DNA from 3 places in the Pseudomonas sp. BIGb0558 genome. Region 2 is predicted to be linked to each of the others. Evidence: riboswitches for the same ligand, from Rfam matches in the RefSeq annotation. Region 2 holds a riboswitch; each other region holds the start of a gene.
The links. A riboswitch is a leader RNA that binds a small molecule or an ion and turns the genes downstream of it on or off. The one in region 2 is predicted to bind cobalamin.

Region 1: another riboswitch for cobalamin. It lies ahead of cobO (cob(I)yrinic acid a,c-diamide adenosyltransferase); the one in region 2 lies ahead of M2400_RS13595 (CbtB-domain containing protein).
Region 3: another riboswitch for cobalamin. It lies ahead of M2400_RS14290 (CbtB domain-containing protein); the one in region 2 lies ahead of M2400_RS13595 (CbtB-domain containing protein).

The regions. Positions count from the first base shown of each region.
Region 1 covers NZ_JANUEW010000003.1:68,523-76,922, forward strand. Annotated here, with positions in the region: gene M2400_RS06380 (AI-2E family transporter) at 1-732, shown strand, start outside; gene hda (DnaA regulatory inactivator Hda) at 950-1,654, shown strand; gene M2400_RS06390 (C40 family peptidase) at 1,868-2,497, shown strand; gene M2400_RS06395 (C40 family peptidase) at 2,642-3,184, shown strand; gene M2400_RS06400 (sorbosone dehydrogenase family protein) at 3,259-4,572, opposite strand; cobalamin riboswitch at 4,672-4,909, shown strand; gene cobO (cob(I)yrinic acid a,c-diamide adenosyltransferase) at 4,989-5,600, shown strand; gene M2400_RS06410 (cobyrinate a,c-diamide synthase) at 5,597-6,988, shown strand; gene bluB (5,6-dimethylbenzimidazole synthase) at 6,985-7,635, shown strand; gene cbiB (adenosylcobinamide-phosphate synthase CbiB) at 7,632-8,400, shown strand, end outside.
Region 2 covers NZ_JANUEW010000009.1:15,795-20,776, forward strand. Annotated here, with positions in the region: gene M2400_RS13585 (helix-turn-helix domain-containing protein) at 1-210, opposite strand, end outside; gene fabF (beta-ketoacyl-ACP synthase II) at 323-1,591, shown strand; cobalamin riboswitch at 1,628-1,846, shown strand; gene M2400_RS13595 (CbtB-domain containing protein) at 1,942-2,130, shown strand; gene M2400_RS13600 (CbtA family protein) at 2,142-2,840, shown strand; gene M2400_RS13605 (cobalamin biosynthesis protein) at 2,837-3,229, shown strand; gene cobM (precorrin-4 C(11)-methyltransferase) at 3,312-4,058, shown strand; gene nfuA (Fe-S biogenesis protein NfuA) at 4,265-4,849, opposite strand.
Region 3 covers NZ_JANUEW010000009.1:188,069-196,468, forward strand. Annotated here, with positions in the region: gene M2400_RS14265 (monovalent cation:proton antiporter-2 (CPA2) family protein) at 1-191, shown strand, start outside; gene M2400_RS14270 (hypothetical protein) at 264-842, shown strand; gene M2400_RS14275 (alpha/beta hydrolase) at 964-1,683, opposite strand; gene cobF (precorrin-6A synthase (deacetylating)) at 1,696-2,451, opposite strand; gene M2400_RS14285 (histidine phosphatase family protein) at 2,510-3,073, opposite strand; cobalamin riboswitch at 3,110-3,240, shown strand; gene M2400_RS14290 (CbtB domain-containing protein) at 3,272-3,484, shown strand; gene M2400_RS14295 (CbtA family protein) at 3,500-4,228, shown strand; gene M2400_RS14300 (DUF4865 family protein) at 4,269-4,823, opposite strand; gene M2400_RS14305 (LysR family transcriptional regulator) at 4,916-5,782, shown strand; gene M2400_RS14310 (PTS sugar transporter subunit IIC/EAL domain-containing protein) at 5,760-7,853, opposite strand; gene M2400_RS14315 (DUF6388 family protein) at 8,076-8,400, shown strand, end outside.

The DNA.
Region 1 (8,400 bases), on a different contig from region 2:
GGCTTCTGGAAGTTCGACAAGGTCAAGGCGGCCATCAGCGAGCATATGGGCCAGACCACTGACATCGTCGGCGTGGTACTGAGCCAGGCGACGGCGTCGAGCCTGGCGCTGATCGGCTGGCTGACCAACCTGGTGCTGATACCGGTGGTGGCGTTCTACCTGCTGCGGGACTGGGACATCATGATGGCCAAAATCCGCAGCCTGCTGCCGCGCGACCGCGAAGAGCGTGTGGTTTCCCTGGCCGGGGAGTGCCATGAGGTGCTCGGCGCCTTCGTCCGTGGCCAGTTGCTGGTGATGCTGGCGTTGGGGATTATCTACGCGGCGGGGCTGATGGCTATCGGCCTGGAACTGGGCCTGTTGATCGGCCTGATCGCCGGCCTGGCGGCCATCGTGCCGTACATGGGCTTCGTGATCGGGATTGGTGCGGCACTGGTGGCCGGGTTGTTCCAGTTCCACGGCGACCTGTACCCGATGCTCGGGATTGTCGCGGTGTTCATGGTTGGCCAAGCCCTGGAAGGCATGGTGCTGACGCCGTTGCTGGTGGGCGACCGGATCGGCCTGCACCCGGTGGCGGTGATTTTCGCGATCCTGGCGGGCGGCGAGCTGTTCGGCTTTACCGGCATCCTGCTGGCGCTGCCGGTGGCGGCCGTGATCATGGTGCTGGTGCGCCATGTGCACGACTTGTACAAGGATTCGGACATGTACGCCGGAACAGACGAACCGGAGTTATAACCGCAGCATCACAAACCCGGCTCAAGGCCGGGTTTGTCGTTTAACGGCTCCGGCGTTTCGCCGGTGCGTCAAACAATCTTCACCAAATCCAACAAGTTAACGCAAACCTTTGATTTTGCTTGTGGTCTGCTGCATTGTGCGCCCGGCGTCACGGGTATAAACTTTGCAAACTTTACACAGAGGCCACTAACGGTTCGATTGGAACCGTTCAGTCAGCATGAAACCGATTCAGCTGCCCCTAGGTGTGCGTCTGCGTGACGACGCCACCTTTATCAATTACTACCCAGGCGCCAATGCCGCTGCACTCGGCTATGTCGAGCGGCTCTGCGAAGCCGACGCCGGGTGGACCGAAAGCCTGATCTACCTCTGGGGCAAGGACGGCGTGGGGCGTACCCACTTGTTGCAGGCCGCGTGCCTGCGTTTCGAGCAGATGGGCGAACCGGCGGTGTACCTGCCGTTGGCGGAGCTGCTGGACCGCGGTATCGAGATCCTCGATAACCTTGAACAATACGAACTGGTCTGCCTGGACGATTTGCAGGCAGTGGCGGGGCGGGCGGATTGGGAAGAGGCGCTGTTCCACCTGTTCAACCGCTTGCGTGACAGCGGCCGGCGTTTGTTGATTGCCGCATCCACCTCGCCCCGAGAGTTGCCGGTGAAGCTGGCCGACCTCAAGTCACGACTGACCCTGGCGCTGATTTTCCAGATGCGCCCTTTGTCCGACGAAGACAAATTGCGCGCCCTGCAGTTGCGTGCTTCCCGTCGCGGCTTGCACCTGACCGACGAAGTCGGGCATTTTATTCTCACCCGTGGCACCCGCAGCATGAGCGCACTGTTCGACTTGCTCGAACAGCTCGACCAGGCCTCCTTGCAGGCCCAGCGCAAGCTGACCATTCCCTTCCTTAAAGAAACCCTCGGCTGGTAGCCAGCCCTTCAAAATCGGGGCTTTCGGCAAATTCCAGGCGCCAGAAAACCTGCGTTTGGGCCGTTTTGGCCACGCAAATGGCTTGTATAGGGTGTTAAGGGCTTAGATGTCATAGTCCAAACAAGAAGTCACATAGATCACGATTGAATTTGCAAATCGATGTGATAGAAGGCATAGTCTCGGCTTCTTTACACATCAGCCACGGTCGTGCCCATGCTAAATCGCTTCGCACCCCTCGTGCCTCTCGCACTCGTTACCCTGTTGTTTGGTTGCGCCACCCACACTCAAAACGTGGCTGAGCAGCAAAAACCGGCACAACAGTCCCAGGCAAAATTCGTTGCATCGCAGTCTTCCACTGTTTATCAGGAAGAGATCGCAACTGAAAAAGAACTTGCCGATTTCGCTGGCGCCAAGCCTTACCAGCTTCCAGTTCTGGCCGACAGCATTCTCGAACGCGGCATGTCCTTGATCGGTACCCGTTACCGTTTCGGCGGTACCTCTGAAGCCGGTTTCGACTGCAGCGGTTTCATCGGCTACCTGTTCCGTGAGGAGGCCGGCATGAACCTGCCGCGCTCCACCCGCGAAATGATCAACGTTAATGCACCGTTGGTCGCACGGAACAACCTCAAGCCCGGTGATCTGCTTTTCTTCAGTACGGCTGGCCGTGGTCGTGTCAGTCACGCCGGTATCTACCTGGGCGACAACCAGTTTATCCACTCCAGCAGCCGCCGCAGCGGTGGTGTGCGAGTCGACAACCTGGGTGACAGCTACTGGAGCAAAACCTTCATCGAAGCCAAGCGCGCCCTGGCGATGGCCCCGACTACCGTTACCGCCAGCAAGTAAAGTTAAAGTGATACTTGAAGTTTGACGTGTAAGCGCTAGAATCCCTGGACATTGTTGTAAATCGATCGCGCGAGCTTTGCTTGCGCGTTCTGTTTTTCAACGTTCGGCAGCGAAAGCCGCATCCAGATCAGGATTGTTCTGCCCATGTCGACCTCGGCCCGCCTAATTCTTCTCGTTTGCGCCGCGCTGCTCAGCGCCTGCGCAAGTCGTCCTCCGCCTGCTCCCGTGGCCGTCAAGCCCAAGCCGGTGTTCAACACCTACGCCACCCAAAGTTTCTCGCCGGCAGCCGAAGACGTGCTCTTTCGTGCGCTGGGCCTGGTGGGCACGCCTTATCGCTGGGGCGGCAATACGCCGGACTCGGGGTTTGATTGCAGCGGCCTGATCGGTTTTGTTTACCGTGATGCAGCCGGCATCTCCCTGCCGCGCACCACCCGCGAGCTGATCGTGATGCGCGCCCAGGACGTGAGCGAAAACAACCTGCAAACCGGTGACCTGATCTTCTTCGCCACCGGTGGCGGCTCCCAGGTCAGCCATGCCGGGATCTACGTGGGAGAAGGGCGCTTTGTGCATGCGCCGCAAACCGGCGGTACGGTGAAGCTGGACACGCTGTCCAAGGCCTATTGGCAGAATGCCTACCTGAGCGCCAAGCGTGTGTTGCCGGCTGAGCACCTGGCGCGAAACCCTTAGGAAAAACGCTAATCAAAATGTGGGAGCCGGGCAAGCCCAGCTCCCACATTGTTTTGTGTGGTGAGTTGAATCGGCTATTTCGCCGCCGACACCCGCCACACCTTGTTCCCCACATCATCCGCCACCAGCAAATCCCCCTGCTTGTCGATCACCACGCCGACCGGGCGGCCCATGGCTTTCTCATCGCTGTCGAGGAACCCGGTCAGCACATCCACCGGCTGGCCTTTTGGCTTGCCTGCCTCAAACGGTACGAAGATCACCTTGTAGCCACTGTGGGGCTTGCGGTTCCACGAGCCATGCTGGCCGATAAACGCGCCGTTGCTGAACTGCGCTGGCAACTTGCTGCCGTCGGCAAAGGTCAGCCCGAGGGACGCCGTGTGCGGCCCTACCGCATAGTCCGGTGCAATGGCCTTGGCCACCAGATCCAGGTTCTGCGGTGTCACCCGCACATCCACGTGCTGTCCGTAGTAGCTGAATGGCCAGCCATAGAAAGCTCCGTCCTTGACCGAGGTGATGTAGTCCGGCACCAGATCACTGCCGATCTCATCGCGCTCGTTGACGGCCGCCCACAGCTTGCCGCTTTGCGGTTCCCAAGCCATGCCATTGGGGTTGCGCAGCCCGGAGGCGAAGATGCGATGCTCGCCGGTGGCGCGGTCCACTTCCCAGATCGCGGCCCGGCCTTGCTCGGCTTCCAGGCCGTTTTCCCCGACGTTGCTGTTGGAGCCCACGCTCACGTACAACTTGCTGCCATCCTTGCTGGCCACCACGTTTTTGGTCCAGTGATGGTTAATGCTGCCGCCCGGCAAGTCGGTCACGGTGGTGCCGGCTTCCTTGATCGAGGTTTCGCCCGGCTGATAAGGGAAACGCAGCAGCTTGTCCGAATCGGCGACATACAAGTCGTTGCCCACCAGCGTCATGCCGAAGGGCGAATTCAGGTTCTCCAGGAACACCGTGCGGGTCTCGGCGACGCCATCGTGATCAGCGTCCCGCAGCAGGGTGATGCGATTCGGGCTGGGCACGCCAGCGCCGGCACGGCCCATGACTTTTTCCATCACCCAACCACGAATGCCCTTCGAGTCGTCCGGCTTGGGCGGCGCGTTGGTTTCCGCCACCAGCACGTCGCCATTGGGCAGCACATACAGCCAGCGCGGGTGATCCAGGCCTTCGGCAAACGCTGCCACCTGGGTGCCCGCCGCCGGGGTCGGCTTGGTGCCTTCCGGCCAGCCGATCGCCGGTGCGATATTCACCGTGGGAATCAGGGTTTTATTCGGTTCCGGCAGCTTGGGCGACGGTCCGGTGCCGTCGGACACTTGCAGGGTAGAGCTTTCACCACAGGCGGCGAGGGTGCCGGCGAGCATGATCAGTAGGGCAAGTCGGGTCTTGTGCATGGTTTTCTCCTTGATACCTGTAGGGGTAGAGGTGCAGGGCGGTCCGATGGTTCACGCGCGTGTCCGGCTTTAATTGACGCTCCACCCCCAACCCACTAACCTTCGCGGCTTGTTTCAGGTGCTCTGTGGCGTACGCGTCGACTGAGTGAAACAGGGAAGCCGGTGAGTGAGCGTACTTTTCTACAGTGCAGCCACGATCCCGGCGCTGCCCCCGCAACGGTAAATGAGTCAAGACGGTGCCTTAAGCCACTGTATCGCCCGCGATATGGGAAGGCGCACCCTCGGCATTGCATGTCACTCATGAGCCCGGAGACCGGCCTGATCCATCCAACAGCATCACGGTGGGCGATGCTTGGCTGTCTATCTGTACCTTTTTCCTGCCCGCCGTTTTTGTCCAGCCCCAACGGAGAGCTGCCATGACTGAATCCCCCGATCGTGACGAACGCCACCTGGCGCGCATGCTGCGCAAAAAAGCCGTGATTGACGAGCGCATTGCCAATTCACCGAACGAGTGCGGGTTGCTGCTGGTGCTCACCGGCAATGGCAAAGGCAAGAGCAGCTCAGCCTTTGGCATGCTGGCCCGGGCCATGGGCCACGGTATGCAGTGCGGCGTGGTGCAGTTCATCAAGGGCCGCAACAGCACCGGCGAAGAACTGTTCTTCCGCCGTTTCCCCGAGCAGGTGCGGTTCCACGTGATGGGCGAAGGGTTTACCTGGGAAACCCAGGACCGTGCCCGCGACATCGTGGCTGCCGAAGCCGCCTGGGCGGTCTCCCGTAAAATGCTGCAAAACCCGGCCATCGGCCTGGTGGTGCTGGATGAGCTGAACATCGCCCTCAAGCACGGCTACCTCGACCTGGACCAGGTGCTCAGCGACCTGCAGGCCCGCCCGGCCATGCAACACGTGCTGGTGACCGGCCGGGGTGCCAAACCCGAATTGATTGAAATGGCCGACACCGTGACGGAAATGGGCATGCTCAAGCACGCCTTCCAGGCCGGTATCAAGGCACAGAAAGGCATCGAACTTTGAATCAGCCCCGTCACTGTCCTGCAGTCCTGATCGCCGCACCGGCATCCGGCCAGGGCAAAACCACCGTCACCGCCGCGCTCGCCCGTTTGCACCGCAACCTGGGGCGCAAGGTGCGGGTGTTCAAATGCGGTCCGGACTTTCTCGACCCGATGATCCACGAGCGCGCCAGTGGTGCGCCGGTCTATCAATTGGACATGTGGATGGTGGGCGAGCAGGAAAGTCGCCGGTTGCTGTGGGAAGCGGCGGGGGAAGCCGACCTGATCCTGATCGAAGGCGTGATGGGCCTGTTCGACGGCACCCCGTCCAGCGCCGACCTGGCGCGCCATTTTGGCGTGCCGGTACTGGCCGTGATCGACGGTACCGCCATGGCCCAGACTTTCGGCGCCCTGGCGCTGGGCCTGGCGCGCTACCAGCCGGACCTGCCGTTTGCCGGCGTGCTGGCCAACCGCGTCGGCACCCTGCGCCACGCGCAATTACTTGAAGGCAGCCTCACCGAAGGCCTGCGCTGGTATGGCGCACTGTCCCGGGAAACCGGCATCGAGTTGCCCAGTCGGCACCTTGGCCTGGTGCAAGCCAGCGAACTGAATGACCTCGACCTGCGCCTTGACGCAGCCGCCCAGGCCCTGGGCAACAGCTGCGAGGTAGCGCTGCCACCGCCGGTGGAGTTCGCCGCGCCCGAGGTGATCGAGGCCCAGCCGTTGTTGGCCGGCGTGCGCATTGCCGTGGCCCGCGACGAAGCCTTTGCCTTTACCTATGGCGCCAGCCTCGACCTGCTGCGGGCGATGGGTGCCGAGTTGCGATTCTTCTCGCCGATTCGCGACAGCGCGTTGCCTGAAGCTGACAGCCTCTACCTGCCCGGCGGCTACCCGGAACTGCATCACCAGGCGCTGTCGGAAAATACCGCGATGCTGGACGCCATCCGCGCCCACCACGCTGCCGGCAAGCCACTGCTGGCCGAATGCGGCGGTATGCTCTATCTGCTGGACTCGCTCACCGATGTCGACGGTACCCGTGCTGAACTGGTCGGCCTGCTCCAGGGGGATGCCGTGATGCAAAAGCGTCTGGCGGCATTGGCGCTGCAAAACGTCGAACTGCCTGAAGGCCTGTTGCGCGGCCACACGTACCATCACTCGCTGACCACTACCGAGTGGCAGCCGATTGCCCGGGGCCTGAGCCCGAATGGCGGGCGCGGCGCCGAGGCGGTTTACCGTCAGGGCCGGATGACGGCGTCCTACGTGCACTTTTATTTCCCGTCCAACCCGGTGGCGGTGGCTGCCTTGTTTGCGCCGGACCCTCAGGCCGCCATCGCAGGCAAGCCAGCTCCCACACTTGACCGAGTTGAAACGCAATCCACTGTGGGAGCGGGCTTGCCCGCGATGAGGCCATGACTGACAACGCCTTTCCCCAGGCCGACCGCGAAGCCGTCTACCGCGCCATCGCCGAACGCCGCGACATGCGCCATTTCAGCGGCGGGAGCGTCGCGCCTGAATTACTCCATCGCCTGCTGCAAGCCGCGCACCAGGCGCCGAGCGTCGGCTTGATGCAGCCCTGGCGGTTTATCCGCATCAGCGACCGCACTTTGCGCGGGCAGATCCAGCAACTGGTGGAAGAAGAACGCGTACGCACCGCTGAAGCCCTCGGCGAGCGCTCCGACCAGTTCATGAAGCTCAAGGTCGAAGGCATCAACGACTGCGCCGAAGTGCTGGTGGCTGCCCTGATGGACGACCGCGAACGGCATATCTTCGGGCGACGCACCTTGCCGGAAATGGACATGGCGTCGTTGTCCTGTGCGATCCAGAATCTATGGCTGGCGGCCCGCGTCGAAGGCCTGGGCATGGGCTGGGTCTCGCTGTTCGAGCCCCAGGCCCTGGCCGAACTGCTGGGCCTGCCGCCCGGCGCCAAGCCGTTGGCCGTGTTGTGCCTGGGCCCGGTGACCGAGTTCTACCCGGCACCGATGTTGCAGCTCGAAGGCTGGACCGAACCACGGCCACTGAGTGACATGTTGTATGAGAATGTTTGGGGAGTGAGTCAATGAGTGTGGCCTTGCTGAGTGTCGCTGCGGTGGCGCTGGATGCGCTGCTGGGCGAGCCCAGGCGCTGGCATCCGCTGGTGGCGTTCGGCAATTTTGCCGGGCGCATCGAGCAGCGTTTCAACTCCGGCGGTCGTGGCTGGCGCAGCCATGGTGTCACCGCGTGGGTGATCGCGGTGGTGCCGCTGACCCTGCTGGCCACGGCCCTGTCGTGGGCGCCTTACATCGGCTGGGTACTGGAAATCCTCGCGCTGTATTGCGCCCTCGGCATGCGCAGCCTCGGCGAGCACGTGCTGCCGGTGGCGCAAGCCCTGCGCAGCGACGACCTGGACGAGGCGCGCAAGCGTGTCAGCTACCTGGTCAGCCGCCAGACCAGCGAACTCGACCGCACCGAAGTCGCCCGCGCGGCCACCGAATCGGTGCTGGAGAACGGCAGCGATGCGGTATTTGCCGCCTTGTTCTGGTTTGTGGTCGCAGGCGTGCCGGGCGTGGTGCTCTATCGTCTGAGCAACACCCTGGATGCCATGTGGGGCTATCGCAATGAGCGCTTTGAACGTTTCGGCTGGGCCGCGGCAAAGATCGACGACGTGCTCAACTATATTCCGGCACGCTTGGTGGCGTTGACCTACGCGCTGCTGGGCAAAACCCGCCTGGCCCTCACATGCTGGCGCACCCAGGGCCCGACCTGGGACAGCCCTAACGCTGGTCCGGTGATGGCGGCCGGTGCCGGCGCCCTGGGTGTGGAGCTGGGCGGCGCGGCGATTTATCACG
Region 2 (4,982 bases):
TTGCCGGCGCGCAAGCAACCCCGCGTCCACCAGGCTGTTGAGCCGGCGCGTGAGCATGTTGGGGGCGATCTCCAGGCTCTGGGAAAACTCGTCAAAACGCCGCAAGCCTTGCAGCGCATCGCGCATGATCAGGATGCTCCACCACTCGCCTACCCTTTCCACTCCACGGGCTACCGGGCATTCGGCATTCACCAGCGACTTACGTTGCATTGCAGTTCCTCTGTGGGGCGGCCCCGAAAATTTAAGCTGTTCGATGTTACTTTCATAATGATAGTTTCGTCGCAGCATTGCTACCAAACTGAAATTGCGGAGCTAAGCGATCATGAATAAGCGAATTGTTGTGACCGGCATGGGTGCAGTGACCCCGCTGGCAACCGGCGTGGAACAGACCTGGAAACGCTTGCTGGCCGGCGAGTCCGGCATCCGCCGGCTGCCCGAGGAATTGGTCGGGGACCTGGCAATCAGCATTGGCGGCCAGGTGTTGGGCCGTGATCAGGACCCACACGCCGGTTTCGACCCCGACAGCGTGATCTCCGCCAAAGAGCAACGCAAGATGGATCGGTTCATCGTGTTTGCCCTCGCCGCTGCGCAGGAAGCCTTGGCGCAAGCCGGCTGGGCACCGCAAACCCCGGCGCAGCAAGAACGCACCGCGACCATTATCGCCTCCGGCGTGGGTGGCTTCCCCGCGATTGCCGAGGCAGTGCGCACCGCGGACAGTAAAGGGCCGCGCCGCCTGTCGCCATTCACGATTCCGTCATTCCTCGGCAACATGGCCGCCGGGCATGTGTCGATCCAGCATCATCTGAAAGGCCCGCTGGGCTCCCCGGTCACCGCCTGCGCCGCCGGCGTGCAAGCGATTGGTGATGCCGCACGGATGATCCGCGCCGGCGAAATCGACATCGCCGTATGTGGCGGCGCCGAAGCCTGCATCCACCGGGTCAGCCTCGGCGGTTTTGCCGCCGCGCGTGCGCTGTCCAGCGATTACAACGACACGCCGGCACTCGCTTCGCGCCCGTTTGATCAAGGCCGCGATGGGTTTGTAATGGGCGAAGGCGCCGGCTTATTGGTGATCGAGGAACTGGAGCATGCGCTGGCCCGGGGCGCGACGCCGATTGCGGAGCTGGTGGGTTATGGCACGAGCGCCGACGCTTATCACATGACTTCAGGTCCCGAGGATGGCTCCGGCGCACGGCGGGCGATGGAATTGGCGATTGCCCAGGCCGGGATCACACCGGCACAGATCCAGCACCTGAACGCCCATGCCACCTCCACGCCGGTGGGCGATAACGGCGAGCTGGCGGCGATCAATACGCTGTTCGGAGCAGACTCGACTGTCGCTATCAGTGCCACCAAATCGGCGACCGGCCACCTGCTGGGCGCGGCGGGCGGGATTGAGGCGATCTTCACCGTGCTTGCCTTGCGCGACCAGATTGCCCCGGCCACCCTCAACCTGGACAACCCCGACCCCGCCGCTGCCGGGCTGAACCTGATTCGCGGCACAGCCCGGCAGTTGCCGATTGAATACGCGATTTCCAATGGTTTCGGGTTTGGCGGCGTGAATGCCAGCGTGCTGTTCAAGCGCTGGAGTTAAACCGGCGATTTGACGCCCATCGCCCGGCCATGCTCTCCTACACATCTTGTTTCGGGTGCCCTTCACAGGGTGAAACGGGAAACCGGTGAGTCATATGCTTTTATTCAAGGGCATGACGAGTCCGGTGCTGCCCCCGCAACGGTAAGCGAGCGAAGTGTCAGATCCACTGTGTCGTTATGGCATGGGAAGGCGATGCTTTCAGGCGATACATGCCCCTCGCAAGCCCGGAGACCGGCCCGAAAAAATCAGATAACAAACCCGCGGTGGGCGGGCGCTGTTCAAAACCCTGCGTGCCTGGCTCGCGGGGTTTTCATGCGCTCGTGCACCCTGAAACCCAGAAGGGACGCGCCATGTCGATCATCAGCAGCACCGCCTCTACCGCCAGCACCACCGCCACCCTGAGCCAACGCCTGACCGCCGCCATCGGCGCGTCGATCCTCGGCGCGTGCCTGGTGTATTTCGCCGGGTTCTCGCATATCGAAGCGGTGCACAACGCCGCCCACGATACCCGCCACAGCGCCGCGTTCCCGTGCCACTGAGACCTGCCGACATGATCAAGCGTATTGCGCAAACCGCAGGTTTCACCGGTCTTCTGGCCGCCTTGTTGCTGACCCTGCTGCAAAGCTTCTGGGTCGCTCCGCTGATTTTGCAGGCGGAAACCTTCGAAAACGCCCCGGCCGCCACCGAAGTGCATGAGCATGCCGGCGCCGCAGCCCACACCCACGACGCCGAAGCCTGGGAGCCGGAAGACGGCTGGCAGCGTGTGCTGTCCACCACTGGCGGCAACCTGGTGGTTGCAGTGGGCTTTGCCCTGATGCTTGCCGGCCTGTACACCCTGCGTGCGCCGACCCGTACGGCGCAAGGCCTGCTGTGGGGCCTGGCCGGTTACGCCACGTTCGTGCTGGCGCCGACCCTGGGTTTGCCGCCTGAATTGCCGGGCACTGCCGCTGCTGACCTGGCACAACGACAAATCTGGTGGATCGGCACCGCAGCCTCTACCGCCGCCGGTATCGCGCTGATCGTGTTCGGCCGCAATTGGCTGCTGAAAGTGCTGGGCGCGGCGATCCTGGCGGTGCCCCACGTGATTGGCGCACCACAGCCGGAAGTCCACTCGATGCTGGCGCCAGAGGCGCTGGAAGCTCAGTTCAAGATCGCCTCGCAACTGACCAACGTGGCCTTCTGGCTGGCGCTGGGCTTGATCAGTGCCTGGTTGTTCCGCCGTAACCGTGATGGCCAGTATTCGGCATGATCCTGGCGGTTGGCCTGGGTTGCCAGCGGGGTTGTCCTGTCGACGCCCTGCTTGAGCTGTTCAATGCCGCCCTCACCGAGGGTGGCATTGAGCGCCAACGCATCAGCGCATTGGCCAGTATCGATCGCAAGCAGGATGAGCCGGGGTTGCTCGCACTGTCCCAGGCTCTGAAGCTGCCTTTGACGTTTTTTAATACGGCTCAACTGCTGCCTTATGAAGATCGATTGAGCCATAAGTCAGACACCGTTTTTGCCCACACCGGCTGCTATGGCATCGCTGAAAGTGCCGCGTTGGCCCTCGCGGAACACCTGTCACAGCGCCCCGCCACCCTATTGATCACGCGCAAAAAAACCGCCCAGGCCACCTTTGCATTGGCTTGCGCCGGCTGAATTCCCGATAATCATCAGCTTCGATCATGAGCAACTTTCATCTGAAGGCCTGCTCGCGTGCTTTTTTCACAGGAATGTATCCATGACTGTCTTTTTCATCGGCGCAGGCCCAGGCGACCCGGAACTGATTACCGTCAAGGGCCAGCGGCTGATTCGCAGTTGCCCGGTGATTATCTATGCCGGCTCGCTGGTACCGGCGGCGGTGCTTGAGGGGCATCAGGCAGAATTGCTAGTCAACAGCGCTGAATTGCATCTGGAACAGATCATCGAGCTGATCAAGACCGCCCACGGGAAAGGCCAGGACGTGGCGCGCGTGCATTCCGGGGACCCGAGTTTGTATGGAGCGATTGGCGAGCAGATTCGCCTGTTGCGGGAGCTGGGGATTCCTTTCCAGATCATTCCCGGCGTCACCGCCGTAGCGGCCTGTGCGGCGTTGCTGGAGGCTGAACTGACCCTGCCGGACATCGCTCAAAGCGTGATCCTGACGCGTTATGCCGACAAGACGGCGATGCCCGAGGGCGAGGCGTTCAGCAGCCTGGCGCAACATGGCACGACCATGGCGATTCACCTGGGGGTGAATCATCTGGAGAAGATCGTGGCCGAGTTGTTGCCTCACTATGGCGCGGACTGCCCGATTGCCGTGGTGCATCGGGCGACCTGGCCGGATCAGGATTGGGCGGTGGGTACTCTGGCGGACATTGCCGGGAAGGTGGCGGCCAAGGGCTTTCGGCGTACCGCGCTGATTTTGGTGGGCCGGGTGTTGGCGAGTGACAGTTTCAGCGAATCCTCACTGTATCGAGCGGGCCACGCCCACCTCTACCGCCCCTGAAGAAACACAGTAAAAATGTGGGAGCTGGCTTGCCTGCGATAGCAGTGTGTCAGCCAAAGCATCCGACATTGACCCACCGCTATCGCAGGCAAGCCAGCTCCCACACTTAATGTAAATTGTCATTATTTACGTGCAAACCACTGAATAACAAGCATAAAAAAACGGCGCTCACGGGGCGCCGTTTTTTTATATCCGCAGCGAACGCCTTAGTAGTAGGCGTTTTCTTTCTGCGTATGGTCAGTCACATCACGCACACCCTTGAGCTCCGGAACACGCTCCAGCAAGGTGCGCTCGATGCCTTCACGCAAGGTCACGTCCGCCTGGCCGCAGCCCTGGCAACCGCCACCGAACTTCAACACGGCAATCCCGTCATCCACTACATCGATCAGGCTGACCTGGCCGCCGTGGCTGGCCAGCCCCGGGTTGATTTCGGTTTGCAGGTAATAGTTGATGCGCTCGTTTACCGGGCTGTCGGCGTTGACGTTCGGCACCTTGGCGTTGGGCGCCTTGATGGTCAACTGGCCGCCCATACGGTCGGTGGCGTAGTCGACCACGGCGTCGTCGAGGAAGGCTTCGCTGAAGTTGTCGATATAAGCGGTGAAGCTTTTGAGCCCCAGGGCGGTATCTTCAGGTTTCTCTTCGCCAGGCTTGCAGTAGGCAATGCAAGTCTCGGCGTATTGGGTGCCGGGCTGGGTGATAAAGACGCGGATGCCGATACCCGGTGTGTTCTGCTTCGACAGCAGGTCAGCCAGGTAATCGTGGGCGGCGTCGGTAATGGTTATGGCAGTCATGGAAACTCCTCACAGGCTTGCCGGCAGTTTACGCCAAATTATTACCGAGGTACAAAGTCCTAGTATTTTTGTCGGGAAAAGGTCAACCGCCATCAGCGGCGCACGCACGTCAACCAGCCCCCACAGGAACAGC
Region 3 (8,400 bases), 170 kb from region 2:
TCGGCTTGACCCAAGCCCAGGCCGATGCGCGCATCAGTCGCTTCAAAAACCATGACCTGCAACTGCTGGCGGCCCAACACGCGGTATACGACGATGCAGCCAAGGTGATGCAATCTGCCCAGGAAGCCCGGACAGAATTGGCGCGGTTGTTTGAGATGGACCGACTCGAGGAGGAGTCCGACAAGGTGTAGGGATGGAGATGAACGATCTTGCGAATTTTCTGACAGAATACGGCGCAATTTCGTTCATCCCTGGAGAGCTTCATGGCCACCCTCAGCAAGACCGCAGCCCTCTTGGCCCTCGCGCTGGCCGCCGGCTTCGGCGCCAGCCAAGTCCTCGCCGCCAGCAAGCCTGCAGCGCAGAAAACCGCCACCCAGACCATCTCCACCCTGGACGGCAAGTTCAGCTTCAACCTGCCAAAATCCTACCTGGCCGACCCGCTGCCAGCCGGTGATGCCGAACACGGCACCGCAGGCGCCACCGGCACGATGTACAGCGACCAGGCCACCAAAAGCGTGATCTTCGTTGTCGAAAAACCGAGTGCCGCCGGCCTGATCAAAGACAACGACCCGCAGTTCCTCGACGGCGCCGTGGCGGATTTCGTCAAGGAGCAAAGCGCTGCCCTGCCGGACTTCAAGAAAGGCGCCGAGAAGAAACTCACCGTCAAGGGCCTGGCCCTGCGCCAGGTGGACAGCACCGCGACCATGGGCGGCGGCAAGACACTGAGTTCCACCTTCCTCACCGGCTCCGGCAGCCACCAGTTGGTGGTGCAGGCGATTTCCCGGGCGGATGATGAGAAAGGCCATGCGCTGCTGGTGAAACAGATTATCGGCGGTAAATAACCCGACTTACCTGACAATAAAAATCTAATGTGGGAGCTGGCTTGCCTGCGATAGCGATTGACCAGTCACTGTTTTTGGCGACTGATACACCGCTATCGCAGGCAAGCCAGCTCCCACATTTTTATCGCAGGCTGTTTTCCAGCCAGTTTTTCAAGTCCAGCAATTCCGCCTCGCCGACGGTATGAATCATCCCGGGGTAGCCATGGAATTCCGGCTTGAGACCAATCCCCACCAACACCTCATTGGCCCGCGTGGCCGAGTAGTAAGGCAGCGCCTGGTCCAACGTCCCGTGGCCGATGAAAATCGCCAGCTTGCCCAGTCGCGCATCCGGCTTGAGCTCAGCCTTGAGCACCGGCAGCACGCTGCCACTCAATGCCGCAATCCCGCGCAGGGTTTCGGGGTGCCGTAATCCCACCTCATAGGACATGATTGCACCCTGGCTGAACCCCACCAGGAACACCCGCTCAGGTTGGGTGTGGTACTTGGTGGTGGCCTGGGCGACGAAGTCTTCGATCAGCTTGGCGCTGCTCTGCAGATCGGCGGTCTCGCCATCAAAGTCGCCGTCTCCCGGCTTCTTGCGAAACCAGCGATAACCGCCGCCTTCCACCGGCATCGGTGCCCGCGCAGACAGGTAGGTCCAGGTCGACGGCAAGCGGTCCTTGAGCCCGAACAAGTCCGCCTCGTCACTGCCATAACCATGCAGGAAGATCACCAGTGGTTCGTTGCGCGCATCGCTCTGGGTCTGTTCCAGATACGGCAGCGGCAAGTCCGTATGCAATTCGGCTTCGGCATGGGCAGCACTGGCAAACAGCGCCAGCGTCAGGGCGATCAGTTTGAGCATGGGCATCAACCTCTAGGGTTTGCGTAACAGATAAGTGTCCATGATCCAGCCATTGGCCTGGCGCGCCGCCTTGCGCACCCGTTCGATCTCTTCGGCCACCTCGGCGACTTTGCCGCTGATCAGGATTTCATCCGGCGTGCCCAGGTAGGCGCCCCAGTAGATATCCAGGTCTTGATCGGCCACGGTGCGGTAGGAATCTTCGGCATCAAGCATGACAACCAGGGTATCGGCATCACTCGCCTGCCCCGCCGCCAACCGGCGCCCGGTGGTGATTTCGATGGAGCGCCCGATGCGGTTCAACGGCACCTTGTGCTGGGCCGCCAGGGCCTGGACGCTGGTAATCCCCGGGATCACCTCAAACTCGAACGTGCAGCGGCCACTGGCGAGAATCGCCTGCAGGATCCGAATAGTGCTGTCGTACAGCGCCGGGTCGCCCCAGGCCAGGAACGCACCGACTTCGCCGTCAGCCATTTCTTCGTTGATCATCCGCTCGAAGGTCTGCTGCTTGTCGCGGTTCAGGTCCTTGACGGCGGTGGTGTAGTCGATGTCACCGCGCACCCGCTCGGGGCAATCGGCCTCGACAAAGCGGTAGGCGTGATCGCTGATGTAGGTCTCGCAGATTTCCCGGCGCAGGTCGATCAGCTTGTCCTTGCTCTGGCCCTTGTCCATCAGGAAAAACACGTCGGTGCGGTTGAGCGCCTTGACCGCCTGCATCGTGATGTAGTCGGGGTTGCCGGCGCCAATGCCGATGATCAGGATGCGTTTCATGGGTAAGTCTTCATGGGTGTGCTCGGTGCGGGGAGCGGATTTTGCCATGTTCGGGGCGTCAGGCGTGAGTTTCCAGGCGCAGTCGCCAACGGCCGTTGAAGCGCAGTTCGGTGGATGACAGCGGCTCCACGTCGATCAGGTTGAACAGTGCGGGCGGGCATTGCATGACGTGCAACAGCGCCGCGCGGATGACGAACGGGTGGGTCACGGCCAGTACATGCCCGGGTGTTTGCTCGAGGGACTGCAACCACTGCCCTACCCGTTCACACAACTGCACCACCGACTCACCGCCGTGGGGCGCCGAGGTGCTGTCGGTCAGCCAGGCCTGCAGTGCCTGCGGTTCGGCCTGCTGGATCTCATCAATGGCCAGCCCTTGCCAGTGGCCGAAATCACAATCGCGCAGGGCTGTTTCAACCGAAGCGTCGGCGGCAAACAGCGCTGCCGTCTGCCGGGTTCGTGCCTCCGGGCCACACACCACAAGGGGCGCGCGCTTGAAGCGCTGCGCCTGGGACAACGCAGCCTGCTGCCAGTCCATCTCCACCGGCTCATCCAGCGCAAAGCGTGCACGCTTCTGGGCACGGGTGCTGGCATGGGAAACAAGGGTCAAACGGGTGGCCTGCATGACAAATCGCTCTGGTTTTAAGGTGCAGTCAGCGTAGACTCGCGAAGTTGTTTCAATATGTTTCAACTATTCTGCAACAGGAAGCCGGTTCAATGCCGGCGCGGTCGCGCCACTGTATTCGGCCTGATAGCCGTAAGCCAGACCCTGTTTCAGCCAACTCGCTATCCATTTCGGGACGCGTCATCCCTGGAGGTTCTCATGGCTTATACCGCTGCAACTGATTCCGACGTTTCAATCCCGTCCATTCCCCTGGGCGAAATCCTGCCCTGGGCGATTTTCGGAGGCCTGCTGCTGTTGCTGGCGATTTACTTCGTTGGCGCCGAGCAAGGCGCAACCGCCGTGTTCAAAGGCATGTACGTGCATGAGTTTGTGCATGACGGTCGTCACCTGCTGGGTTTCCCCTGCCATTGATTGGAGCGTGACGACATGACAGGGCATTTACTCGTTCGCGGGATGCTGGTGGGCTTGCTCGCGGGCATCCTGGCCTTCGGTTTCGCCAAGACCTTTGGCGAACCGCAGATCGACAAGGCCATCGCCTTCGAAGATCAGATGGCACAGATGCACGGCGACGCGCCGGAAGAAGAACTGGTGAGCCGCGAAGTACAAAGTACCTTCGGCCTGTTCACCGGTGTGGCGGTGTACAGCGTGTCCCTGGGCGGCATTTTCGCTCTGGTGTTCGCCTACTCCCTGGGCCGCATCGGCAAGGTTGGGCCCCGTGGCCTGGCGGCGCTGCTGGCCTTGGCGGCGTTTGTGACGATCATCGTGGTACCGGGGCTCAAGTATCCGGCCAACCCGCCATCGGTGGGTGACCCGGCGACCATCGCGCAACGCACCAAGCTGTTCTTCCTGATGCTGCTGGTGTCGGTGGCGGCTGCGGTGATTGCGATCAACGCTGCGCGCAAGCTGATTGCCAGTCGGGGCATATGGACCGGCGCGATTCTGGGTGTGGCGTTGTACATCGTGATCGTCTCGGTGGCCGGCAGCCTGTTCCCGACCATCAACGAAGTGCCGGAGCAATTCTCGGCCGTGTTGCTGTGGAAATTCCGCGTAGCCTCCCTGGGCATTCAACTGGTGCTGTGGACCACCCTGGGCCTGGTGTTCGGCGCCGTGGCTGAGCGCAAGCTGAGCCAGCCTCAGGCGCGCCTCAACTCCTGATGGCAGAGGTCGCCGCCGACGGATCGGCGGCGACCGGCAATCACACGCCTGGTCGCGCCAGGTAAAACACCTCGTAGCCGCTGCCCGGGTGATTCACATCCAGCGCCTTGCCCGACAAGGTAATCCGCACCAGCTTCCACGCCTGTACATCCAGCGCCAGAAACACCGCGAAGTTATCGCTGCTGTCCGCAATCTGCTGGTTGCGCGCCTTTTCTGCGGCCAGGACCTGCCCACGATCCGCTCCCGGCGCCAGCGCCCACTCCTCCCGATACAGGCTCAAGGCGGTTTGCGCCGGGCCTCGCTGCACATCCAGCGGCAACCAGGACTCAATGTGCGGCTGGCCAAAACTGTCGAGGACCTTCTGAAAGCGCTCGCCGAGTAAAAAGTCCGCAGCCTGCAACGGGTCCGACCAGAGATAAACCGACGAATACAGGTTGCCCACGCCCGGCGCCTGCCCTCGCTCCTGGGCAATAAACGCCTTGAACAGCAAACCCTCGGTGTGATCCCACAACGGCCCCAGGCGGGCGGCCCGCTCGCGGATGACACCCATGTCGTAATCGGCTGGCAAGCGGTGTGAATACTGTTTGGCAAACATCATGGCGCTCCTGTTCAGATGAGTGACCAGCTTGCGCAGCGGCCATGATTTCAGCAAGATATCACCCGATATAAGTGTGATAAGGAACTGAAATGACCGACGCACTCAAACCGCTGGATATCGACACCGTGCATGCCTTTGTCCTGGTGGCTGATTTCGCCAGCTTCACCCGCGCGGCCCAGGCCCTGGATACTTCACAGGCGGCCATCAGCCTCAAGCTCAAGCGCCTGGAAGAGCGCCTCGGTTACCGCCTTCTGGTGCGCACACCACGGCATGTACGGCTGTCGCCCCAGGGCGAGCAGTTCATCGTTGCCGCCCGTGCGCTGCTCAACGCTCACGAACGGGCATTGGGTGACATGGGCAACGGCGCACCGCGACGGCTGGTGATCGGCATCAGCGACCACGTGGCCGGGCCCGACCTGCCGCTGTGGCTCAGCCGCCTGGCGGCGTATGACCCGCTGGTGATCCTGGAGGTGCGGATTGCCTCGTCCCGGGACCTGGTCGCCGCGTTCGACCGCGACGAACTGGACGCCGTGATCGTGCGCAACGAAGGCGACCGCCAGGACGGTGAAGTGTTGGTGGTGGAGCGCTTTGGCTGGTTCGCCGCACCGACCTGGCAGCACACGCCCGGCACGCCCCTGCGCATGGCGACCATGGCCTCGCCCTGCGGCGTACGGCACCTGGCAGTGCGGGCGCTGGATGAGGCGCGGATTGACTGGACCGAAGTGTTTGTCGGCGGCGGCGTCATGGCCGTGGGTGCGGCAGTGAGTGCCGGCCTGGGCGTGGCCGCATTGGCCCGGCGAGTGGCACCCGCAGGTGCGGTAGACGTGAGTGAACAGTACGGATTACCGGCGTTGCCCGTCAGTGAAATCGTGCTGCATAGCCGAATCAGTGATGGCCGCTCTCGCGAGACGTTGCGGGCCTTGAGTGCAACCTTCAGAGGGGTTCTGGAGCGCTAGGCTGCATCTGGTTATAGCGCCCGCGCACAAACCGCTCCAGTTCATCTCCTGGCAACGCCTTGCTGAAATACCAGCCCTGGATGATCAACTCCGAGCCCGATTGCAGAAACGCCAGCTGCTCGGCAGTTTCCACGCCTTCGACCACTACTCCGAGGTTCAACGCCTCACAAAACCGCAGCATCCCGGTCAACACCTGGGCGCCCTTCGGATCATGCTGGGCCACCACGAAACTGCGATCGATCTTGATGAAATCCACCGGGAACTGGTGCAGATAACTCAGCGCCGAAAACCCGGTGCCAAAGTCGTCGATGTAGACCTTGGCGCCAATCGCCTGCAGCTTCTCGATCATTTGCCGCGTGCCCTGGATATCTCCGATCAAGGCATCCTCGGTGATCTCCACCGACACCTGGCCATGGGCCTGGGCCAGGATCTCCACCAGCCGGTCACCGTACGCCGGGGTGGTGAGCGTGGCACTGGAGATATTAATGGTCATCGGCAACCCAAAGCCGACCTTCTGCCATTTCTGATACTGGCGCACCGCCTGGGACGCGACCCACACATCCACGTCGGGCATCAGCCGGGCATGAGCCAACCATTGCAGGAACTCCCACGGCGAATGCACCGTGCCCTCGGCATCCCGGGCGCGCATCAAGGCTTCGCAACCGGTGCAGAGCCCGGTCCGGGTCGAAATCTGCGGCTGGAATTCGAGGTAGAACTCATAGTCGCAGATCTGCTGGATGTGGCTCAACTCGCTGGCCTGGCGCGCCTGGGCCTTGTGGGAGGCCATCACCGGGTCCAGTTCCAGCAAGCGCCCTTTTTCTTCCAGGCCGCGAAAGGTCATGTCCAGCGACTTCAAATACACCGTACCGCCTTCCGTAGCCTGGCGATGAATCGCCCGCACATAGGGCGCATAAATCAGCGTGCCAACCCCCAGCAACACCACCTGCAGCAACACCGCCGCCAGGTCACCGTGGGTACTCAGGTAAGCGTTGAGCAACACCGGCGCGGTGAACGGCACGCTGACCACTGCGGGCGACACCCAGCCCAACTGCACCACCGTGAGTGCCAGCATCGCGTTGAGCGCCGGCACCAGCAGAAAGGGAATGAACAGGCGTGGGTTGAGGATAATCGGCAGGCCAAACAACAGCACTTCACTGACATTGAACAAGGACAGCGGCAGGCTGGCTATCGCCACCAATCGCATGGACTGGCTCCTGGAAAACACCAGGATCGCCAGCAGCAGGCTCAACGCACCGCCGGAGCCACCGATAAACGCAAAGCTGCCCAGCAAGCCGCCGTTCAACACATATTTGATCGGTTCGCCTGCCGCCAGCGCCGCGTTGTTGAGCACAACGGCCTGGTCCAGCACATCAAACAACGGCTGCATGGCGTAGACACCATGGATGCCGAAAAACCACAGCAGCGAATTCATCAGGGTCACAAACAGGCCGGTGCCATAGGGCGACTGCAGCGCATCGAGCACCTGTGGGCCCTGAAGCTGCGCCACCTGAGGAATCTGCAGCAGCAACGACAGCACAAGCACCAGCCCGAGCGCGGTGATCGCCCCCGGTACCACCATATTGATGGTGCCCTTGAGGTTGTGTCCCACCAGGTCTTCATTGACCAACCGGGTCCAGCGGCGCCGGTGCAGCCAGGCGATAACCGGCACGTTGAGCAGCGGCGAGGCAATCGCGATAAACAGCACGAAGGTCGCCGAGGCGCGGGGGAAATCCCGCAGCACATACGTCGCAATCACCACATGGGCCAGGCACAGAAACGCTACCGGCAACTGCGGCAGGCGGTATTGAATCGCGAGCATGTAACCGATGGAAGCGGCCACCAGCAACGGGATCACCGAGCTGATCTTATTGTGCAACCCGGCCAGGAAGGCCACCACCTGCGGGTCGAAACCCAGCACGCGGGCGCATTCGGACAAGATCAGGAAACCCGCCGACACCAACAGGCACGGCAGGATCCACAACAGCCCCTCGCGTATGGCCCGCAACGACTCGGTGCTGGCCAAAGCCGCCAGCCGCTGGGTGAAGAAAAGCTTGAACAGCGTTTGCGCCATCACCTGTCCCTCGGTCCCTGATGCCAGGGTCGCAAAATAACACCCGGCCGTAGCCTTTATCGCCGGGTTAACGCTACACGGCCTGATACCGCGAGCGAAAGGCTTTTGCTGCCACTGGCGCAATTATTCAGAATCCCCCCGTGGCGCTGCTGCTTGTCGATTGGCACGGGTTGGCCCATCCTTTGACGCACTTGTTGTCGTAAATGACCGTGGAGTAAACCTTTGTCCCAACCCGGCGAAAACCACCAGCTAGCCCTGGACAGATTCCTGAACGAGCACCCGGCCCTGGCCGCGGAACTGAATACGTTGAACCCCCTGGCGGCCCAGGCCAAAGGGGAAACACTCGAGCAGTATCGTGCCGAGCGGCTGCATGAAGCGTTTGAGGCCGAAGCCGAGCAGCAAGGGCTCTTCGCCTGGGAACTGACGCTGAAATTGACGGCGCATTCCCCTGCCGAGTTCGAGGCCCAGCGGCTGGAGGTGCACAAGGAAGTGGCGCAGATGGCAGGCCTGAGTTGGGCGGAGTATTGCCAATTGCATGACTTGCCGG